2 regions of the Rhizobium sp. Leaf341 genome follow, and region 2 is predicted to be linked to the other one. Evidence: predicted binding sites of a transcription regulator. Region 2 holds the regulator's gene; the other holds the start of a gene.

Region 1 (4,420 bases), 560 kb from region 2:
CATTCCGTCAATCCGGATCGGATTGATTACATCATGCCGCCCATGCCGCCCATGTCGGGCATGCCGCCGCCCATCGGAGCGTCCTTCTTCGGCAGCTCGGCGATCATGGCTTCGGTGGTGATCAGGAGCGAGGCGACCGAAGCTGCGTTCTGCAGCGCGGTGCGCACGACCTTGACCGGGTCGACGATGCCCATGGCGATCATGTCGCCATATTCCGACGTCTGGGCGTTGTAGCCGTAGTTGTCGTCGTTCTTTTCGAGGATCTTGCCGACCACGATCGAAGCTTCGTCACCGGCATTGTCGGCGATCTGGCGAACGAGCGACTGAAGGGCGCGACGAACGATGGCAACGCCGGCCTGCTGGTCCGGGTTTTCGCCCGTGACGTTGAGAACGGCCGAGCAACGCAGCAGGGCGACGCCGCCGCCGGGGACGATGCCTTCCTGAACGGCTGCACGCGTTGCGTTCAGCGCGTCATCGATGCGGTCCTTGCGTTCCTTGACTTCGATTTCCGTCGAGCCGCCGACGCGGATGACGGCAACGCCACCAGCGAGCTTGGCCAGGCGTTCCTGCAGCTTTTCGCGGTCGTAGTCCGAAGAGGTTTCTTCGATCTGCGCCTTGATCTGGGCCACGCGGCCTTCGATCTCGTTCTTGGCGCCGGCGCCGTCGACGATGGTCGTGTTTTCCTTGGAGATCGAGATCTTCTTGGAACGGCCGAGCATTTCGAGCGTGACGTTTTCGAGCTTGATGCCGAGGTCTTCGGAGATCACCGTGCCGCCCGTCAGGATGGCGATGTCTTCCAGCATGGCCTTGCGGCGGTCGCCGAAGCCCGGAGCCTTGACGGCAGCGATCTTGAGGCCGCCACGCAGCTTGTTGACGACGAGCGTTGCAAGAGCTTCGCCTTCGACGTCTTCAGCGATGATGAGGAGCGGCTTGCCGGTCTGAACGACGGCTTCGAGAACCGGAAGCATTGCCTGCAGGTTCGACAGCTTCTTCTCGTGAAGGAGAATGTAAGCGTCGTCGAGGTCTGCGACCATCTTTTCCGGGTTGGTCACGAAGTAGGGGCTGAGGTAGCCGCGGTCGAACTGCATGCCTTCGACGACTTCGAGTTCGGTTTCGGCGGTCTTGGCTTCTTCGACGGTGATGACACCCTCGTTGCCGACCTTCTGCATGGCTTCAGCGATATCAGCGCCGACCTGCTTGTCGCCGTTTGCCGAGATCGTGCCGACCTGGGCGACTTCTTCCGATGTGGAGATCGGCTTTGCCTTGGCCTGCAGGTCCTTGACGACGGCCGTGACGGCGAGGTCGATACCGCGCTTCAGGTCCATCGGGTTCATGCCGGCGGCAACGGCCTTGTTGCCTTCGCGAACGATCGCCTGGGCCAGAACGGTTGCCGTCGTGGTGCCGTCGCCGGCGATGTCGTTGGTCTTGGAAGCAACTTCCCGGACCATCTGCGCGCCCATGTTCTCGAACTTGTCTTCCAGTTCGATTTCCTTGGCGACGGAAACGCCGTCCTTGGTGATGCGCGGTGCGCCGAAGGACTTGTCGATGACGACGTTGCGGCCCTTGGGGCCCAGCGTGACCTTGACGGCATCAGCGAGGACATCGACGCCGCGCAGCATCTTTTCGCGCGCGGTGCGGCCGAATTTTACTTCTTTAGCTGCCATTTTGAAAACTCCCGGGCATAAGCCCAAATTTTAAGTTCGTCGGATTGTACGAAGAAACTGCCGGAGGCAGAGCCGAAATCAGGCGATAACGCCCATGATGTCGGATTCCTTCATGATCAGCAGGTCTTCGCCGTTGAGCTTGACTTCGGTGCCCGACCACTTGCCGAACAGGATGCGGTCGCCGGCCTTGACGTCCAGGGGGACGACCTTGCCGCTGTCGTCACGCGCGCCGGAGCCGACGGCGACGATTTCGCCTTCCTGCGGCTTTTCCTTGGCGGTGTCGGGAATGATGATGCCGCCCTTGGTCTTGGCTTCGGACTCAACGCGACGGACGACGACGCGATCGTGCAGGGGGCGGAATGTAGTGCTTGTCATTGTCTTTTCCCTCGATCAAATGACGCTGGGATCTCTTGGGATCCATCGATCTGTTAGCACTCCTGTAGGTCGAGTGCTAGCACTGCTGAGATAAGAGCGCTGCGGACGGGAGTCAAGATCGGCGTGGGTTTTTCTGTCGCCGCCCTGTCACGCGGGCGTCGTAAGGAGCGGGATCCGCAAGCGGCGCCGGCCCTTCGCACGGCGCAGACGACACGCGGAACGATCGGCCGGCCGGCGTGGCCACGGGAAGAGTATGAACGAGCAACACGGCACGAATGCGACAGCCGCCCAAGGGAGCCTGGCGGACGATGATCCTCATGATGGGCGCATGGCCGCCCGGCCGACGTTTGCGGAGGCAGCGCAGGTCTGGGCGCGCATCGGGTTCTTGAGCTTCGGCGGCCCCGCAGGCCAGATCGCGCTGATGCACCGCGAGGTCGTGGAGACCCGGCGCTGGGTGGCGGAGGATCGGTTCCTGCATGCGCTGAACTACTGCATGCTGCTGCCGGGGCCGGAGGCACAGCAGCTCGCCGTCTATATCGGCTGGCTGCTGCACGGCACGCGCGGCGGGCTGGTGGCCGGCATCCTCTTCGTGCTGCCGGGCCTCTGCATCTTGCTCGGCCTGTCGACGCTCTATGCGCTCTATCACCAGACAGGCACGCTGTCGGCCGCCTTCTTTGGCTTGAAGGCTGCGGTTCTCGCCATCGTGGTGGAGGCGCTGCTGCGCCTTGCGCGACGGGCGCTGACGACGACCACGGCGCGAACGATCGCCGCCGTCGCCTTCGCGTCCCTGTTCTTCTTCTCCGTTCCGTTCCCGCTGGTCATCCTGGCCGCCGGCCTGTTCGGGCTGCTGCGCGCCGACCGCCTGAGTGTCGTCCCGCCCGCGCCGGACACCGCGGCGCCCGCGCGGACATGGTCGCAGACGCTCATGCTTGTCGCCGTCTGGGCCTGTCTCTGGGTGGCGCCGCTTGGCCTCATCGTCCTTCTCTGGGGCGGCGGGACGGTTTTCTCCGCCCTTCATGTCTTCTTCTCCAAGATGGCCGTGGTCACCTTTGGCGGGGCCTATGCGGTGCTGTCCTATGTCGCCCAGCAGGCGGTGGAAACGCATCACTGGCTGCGCCCGGGCGAAATGCTGGACGGCCTGGCGCTCGCGGAGACCACGCCGGGGCCGCTCGTGCTGGTCTTGACCTTCGTCGCCTACATGGCCGCGTTCCGCGTGCCGCCGGCCGGGCTCGATCCCGTCCTCTCCGGTCTCATCGGCGGGCTGGTGGCCACCTGGGTCACCTTCGTGCCCTGCTTCGCCCTGATCTTTCTCGGAGCACCCTCCGTCGAGCGGCTGCGCGGAAACCGGATGGCGGTTGCCGCGATGGCAGCGATCTCGGCAGCCGTCGTCGGCGTCATCCTCAATCTCGCCGTCTGGTTCTCCCTGCACGTGCTGTTCGAGCGCGTGCAGCAGATCCGCGTCGGTCCCCTGGTCGTGGCGGTGCCCGACCTTGCCTTTTTCAACCCCTGGGCCGCGCTTCTCGCGCTTCTGGCGGGCGGCCTCCTGTTCGTGATCCGCCTCGGCGTGGTCGGCACGCTAACGGTCTGCGCTGCCGGCGGCCTTCTTCTCTCGCTGTTGTGAAGCCCCCGAACGGCGCAATTCCGCAGGAATGCGGCGGATAAGCAGGGCGAATGCCGCGTTTAGGCTTGTCTTTTGGCGACGTCCTTGCGATGTCAGCCGACAGAAGTCTCAATGGGAAGCCTGCATGGCCGTTCGCATCAACAGCTTTCGCGACATCGCAAACCGTTATGACGTGGTGCTTTGCGACGTCTGGGGCGTGCTCCACAATGGCGTCGCGGCCTTTCGCTCGGCCTGCGAAGCCCTGACGGACGCGCGTAATCGCGGCCTGACCGTGGTGCTCGTCACCAATTCGCCGCGCCCGCATCCCGGCGTCATCGTCCAGATCCGCGGCCTCGGCGTACCCGACACCGCCTATGACAGGATCGTCACCTCCGGCGACGTCACGCGGGCGCTGATCGCGGCAGGCCCGAAGAAGGTCTACTTCATCGGCTCCGACCGCGACTTTCCGCTGCTGGCCGGTCTCGGCGTCGATATCGTCTCGTCCGAGGATGCCGAGATCATCGTCTGTGCCGGATTTTTCGACGATGAAACAGAGACGCCGGACGATTACCGGGCGACGCTCTCGACGCTCGTCAAGCGCAACCTGCCCTTCATCTGCGCCAATCCGGATCTCGTGGTCGAGCGCGGCGATCGGCTGGTGCCCTGCGCCGGCGCCATCGCCAAGCTCTATGAGGAACTGGGCGGCGAGGCGCGCATCGCCGGCAAGCCGCACAAGCCGATCTATCGCGCGGCGCTCACCGAAGCGCGTAGCGTGCGCGGT
Region 2 (4,420 bases):
CAAACACCTTGAAGGCGCGGGCACGATGGGACAGAGCATGGCCGTCGCCGGGCTTCCAGCCATGCTTCTCGTCCGCGCTCATTTCGCCGAAGGTTCGATCGTGGCCCTCGGGCTGAAAGATCGGATCGTAGCCGAAGCCCTGGCTGCCACGCGGCGGCCAAACGACGGTGCCTTCCACTTCGCCCCGGAAGAGCTCCACATGGCCATCCGGCCAGGCAAGGCAAAGAACGGACACGAAGCGGGCGGACCGTGCCGCAGGCGTTGTTGTCCCTGCGTCCTGCAATGCTGCTTCGACCTTGTGCATGGCCATGGCGAAATCGCGCGTTCCATCGGCCGTCTCCGCCCAGTTCGCGGTGTAGACGCCGGGATCGCCGTTCAAGGCGTCCACGACCAGTCCGGAATCGTCGGACAAAGCGGGCAGGCCGGAAGCGCGCGCAGACGCCAGCGCCTTGATGGTCGCGTTTTCCTCGAACGTCGTGCCTGTTTCGTCCGGCTCGATGAAGTTAAGGTCGGCTGCGGATTTCGCAGAAAAGCCGAGCGGCCCGATCAGGTCGCGGATTTCGCGGATCTTGCCGGCATTGTGGCTGGCGACGATAAGGGTCTTGTCGTCAAGCGTGCGTGTCATGATAGGTCTCGAAGGTAAACCGGAGGGCGCTGACGCCACGGAGACGGGGTCGGTAGGACGGATCACCTCCTCGCGCAAGCGCGAGCGGATGATCCGAGCGGGGATCGGGGCGAGCGGTTCAGTCGATGGACCAAAGCCCAGGTTCGGCGCATTCCAGACTGTTGCCGGCCGGATCGCGAAAATAGAAGGATTGCGCCCCGTTCGGCCAGATGATCTCACTCTCGATCATCACGCCATCGGCTGCAAGCCTGTCTCGCAGGGATGCGAGCCTGCCGCTCGAGACGCGAAAGCAGACGTGGCCCGGGCCCGTCGTCCCATGGGCCGGAACGGGCAGAGCCGCACCGTCGGCAGGTTTCAGGGTTTCCATCGGATTGAAGATCAGGAGGACGCCCGGTCCGCAGCGAAAGAACAGGTGGCGACCATCGACGCGGGTAATGCGCTCCAGTCCGAGCACATCCCCATAGAAACGGTCCGCTGCATCCAGATCCGACGCGTAGAGCGCTGTTTCCAGGATGCCTTCGAGTTCCGCCGTCGTCGTGACCATCTTTATCTCCGCTTAGGCGATGATCTGCTTCTGCAAGGTCACCAGCTCCGAGATGCCGTTCTTTGCCAGGCCCATCAGGCTTGCAAATTCCGCTTCGGAAAAAGGCTTGCCTTCGGCCGTACCCTGAATTTCCACGATACCGCCGGATCCCGTCATAACGAAGTTGGCATCCGTCTCCGCGGCACTGTCCTCGAGGTAGTCGAGATCGATCACCGCCTGATCGGCAAAAATCCCGCAGGAGATCGCGGCCACGTGATCCTTCAGCACACGCTCGACTTTCGTCATGTTGCGCGCTTCCATCCACTTCAGGCAGTCGTGCAGCGCGATCCACGCGCCGGTGATCGACGCGGTGCGGGTGCCGCCGTCGGCCTGGATGACGTCGCAGTCGAGCGAGATCTGGCGTTCGCCGAGGGCCTGCAGGTCGACGACGGAGCGCAGCGAGCGGCCGATCAGGCGCTGGATCTCCTGCGTGCGACCGCTCTGCTTACCGGTTGCAGCTTCGCGCTTCATGCGATCGCCGGTCGCCCGCGGCAGCATGCCGTATTCGGCCGTCACCCAGCCCTTGCCGCTGTTGCGCAGCCAGGGTGGGGTCTTCTCCTCAAGGCTCGCGGTGCAAAGCACATGCGTATCACCGAACTTGACCAGGCAGGAGCCTTCGGCATGCTTGGAGACGTTGCGCTCGAAGGTGACCTTGCGCATCTGATCTGTTTTTCTGCCGGACGGCCGCATCTTGGACTCCCTTGGTCTGAAACGTGCGTGCCTTCTAGCCTATATCGCCGCTCAAAGGAAAGACGAGGAGCGAAATAGGCCCGTTGCGACCCGCGAGAGGCCCTGTATGGCAATTTTCCCTTTGTCGATCGCTCGGGCTCTTACTATATTTCGGACATGGCACAGAACGAACGATCCGCCGACAAGGCGGCGCTGACATCGGCAATGCGGGACAGGCTCTCGGCCCTCGACGAGCGCTCCGGCGAGGTCTTCCGCCGGATCGTCGAGAGCTATCTGGACAGCGGCGAGCCGCTGGGGTCGCGCAGCCTGTCGCGGCTTCTTCCCATGTCGCTGTCCCCCGCTTCGGTTCGCAACGTCATGAGCGATTTGGAAGATCTGGGCCTTATCTATTCCCCTCATGTCAGCGCCGGCCGCCTGCCGACTCAGATCGGGCTGCGCTTTTTCGTGGATGCCTTCATGCAGGTCGGCAACCTCTCGGCCGAAGACCGTGCCTCCATCGATCGGCAGGTGCGACGTAGCGACCGCGACCAGCCGGTCGAGCAGCTTTTCAACGAGGCAAGCCAGGTTCTTTCCGGAATGTCGCGCGGCGCAGGGCTCGTCATCACGGCCAAGAACGATCCGGTTCTCAAGCACGTTGAATTCATGCGCCTCGCGCCGACCAAGGCCTTGGCGGTGCTGGTGGGAGAGCATGATCAGGTCGAAAACCGGATCATCGAGCTTCCGGCAGGCGTCACGAGTTCGCAGCTGACGGAGGCGGCCAACTTCCTGAATGCGCATCTGGCAGGCCAGACCCTCGCAGAGGTTCGCGGGCAGTTGCAGAAGGTCAAGGAAACCGTTCGCACGGAACTCGACGTTCTCTCGCAGGATCTGGTCGAGCGGGGCCTCGCCAGTTGGTCCGGCGGCGATGCCGACGACAAGAACCCGACGCAGCTGATCGTTCGCGGGCGCGCCAATCTTCTTGAAGGTTTGGCCGGCGCCGAGGATATCGATCGGCTCCGCATGCTGTTTGATGATCTGGAGAAGAAGGACAGCATGATCGAGCTGCTTAGTCTGGCGGAAACCGGACCGGGTGTGCGGATCTTCATCGGCTCGGAAAACAAACTGTTCTCGCTGTCGGGTTCATCCCTGATCGTCGCGCCGTACAAGGATGGAGACGATCGCATCATCGGCGCCGTCGGTGTCATTGGTCCGACTCGGCTGAATTACGCGCGGATCGTTCCGATGGTGGATTACACGGCCCAACTCATGTCGCGACTTTCACGATAGCCAGCCCAGACGATGCTCGTCAGCGGGCGCTCGGGCGCAACGACCCTTGATTTTTGGCGCTCGAACCTCGATATCGGCATCAAATCCCGAAACGATCCTGAATGCGGAGACGTCATGACCGACGAAACGAACAAACACGGTGCCGAAGCCAGCAATCCGGCTGAAGAAATCGTCACGCCGGCCGAGGCAGATATGCAAGCCATGTTTGAGGATGCCGATGAGGCGACGCAGGCCGACGCCGGCGAGCTGGAGTCGGCACGCGCCGAGGCGGCGGATTTTCGTGATCGCTACCTTCGGCTGGCGGCCGACATGGACAATCTCCGTCGTCGCACCGAGCGCGAGGTCAAGGATGCCAAGTCTTATTCTGTCGCGGGGTTTGCGCGCGACATGCTGGCCGTATCCGACAATCTCCGCCGCGCTCTGGATGCCATCCCCGCCGACGTCAGGGCCGGTGCCGATGCGGGTCTGAGCACGCTGATCGAAGGCGTCGAGCTGACCGAGCGCTCCATGCTCTCGGCGCTGGAGCGGCATGGCATCCGCAAGCTTGAACCGGAAGGCCAGAAGTTCGATCCGAACTTCCATCAGGCCATGTTTGAAATTCCCAATGCCGACGTGCCGCACAATACGGTGGTCCAGGTCGTCCAGGCAGGCTTTACGATCGGCGAGCGCGTGCTGCGTCCGGCCATGGTCGGCGTCGCCAAGGGCGGACCGAAGACCCCCGCAGCGGACGGCGAGTCCTCGGCCGGCTGACCTTCGGCATAAGGCGAAATTCGCGCGATTGGATGACGACAAGGCCGGGAAGAGGGCTCTCTTCCTGGCCTTGTTCTTTGAGATGCTCCGAGTGGCGGCCCTTTGCCAGGGTGCAGCCTATCCAAAGAGCTGTCGAAGATGGTCGTTGAGAAAGACCCCACTGGGGTCGAGCCTTTCTCGCAGGGCACGGAAATCCCCGGCGCGGGGATAAAGCGACGTCACGTCGTCGCTCGTCAGGAAATGCAGCTTGCCCCAGTGCGGCCGGGAGCCAAACTGCCGCAGGATTGCGTCGACGTCCGAGAGATAGGACCAGTAGTCGGTACCCGGCTGTCCGGACACCGAGAGCGTGATCGAATCCTGCTCGAAGAACGGGCTGATCCAACCGGGATCGCCAGCCGTGAAACGGTATTCGATCGGGTAGATGCAGGTCGGATGCTTCGTGAGCATCAGCTCACGCACTGCCCGGCATGCTTCCTTGCCGTGCCGTAAGGGTACTGCATATTCCA

What was found. The regulator HrcA, encoded in region 2, represses chaperone genes, less so after heat shock. The targets are predictions, from matches to a motif close to GTTAGCACTCNCNNNNNGNGAGTGCTAAC.
Region 1: a site for HrcA is predicted at 2,092-2,120, ahead of groES (co-chaperone GroES). Genes of this name have one in related genera too.

The regions. Positions count from the first base shown of each region.
Region 1 covers NZ_LMPE01000003.1:260,490-264,909, reverse strand. Annotated here, with positions in the region: gene groL (chaperonin GroEL) at 27-1,664, opposite strand; gene groES (co-chaperone GroES) at 1,743-2,039, opposite strand; gene chrA (chromate efflux transporter) at 2,293-3,660, shown strand; gene ASG03_RS02850 (TIGR01459 family HAD-type hydrolase) at 3,785-4,420, shown strand, end outside.
Region 2 covers NZ_LMPE01000003.1:819,902-824,321, reverse strand. Annotated here, with positions in the region: gene rdgB (RdgB/HAM1 family non-canonical purine NTP pyrophosphatase) at 1-625, opposite strand, end outside; gene ASG03_RS05460 (VOC family protein) at 744-1,169, opposite strand; gene rph (ribonuclease PH) at 1,182-1,898, opposite strand; gene hrcA (heat-inducible transcriptional repressor HrcA) at 2,103-3,164, shown strand; gene grpE (nucleotide exchange factor GrpE) at 3,279-3,914, shown strand; partial or broken gene ASG03_RS22170 (D-arabinono-1,4-lactone oxidase) at 4,032-4,420, opposite strand, start outside.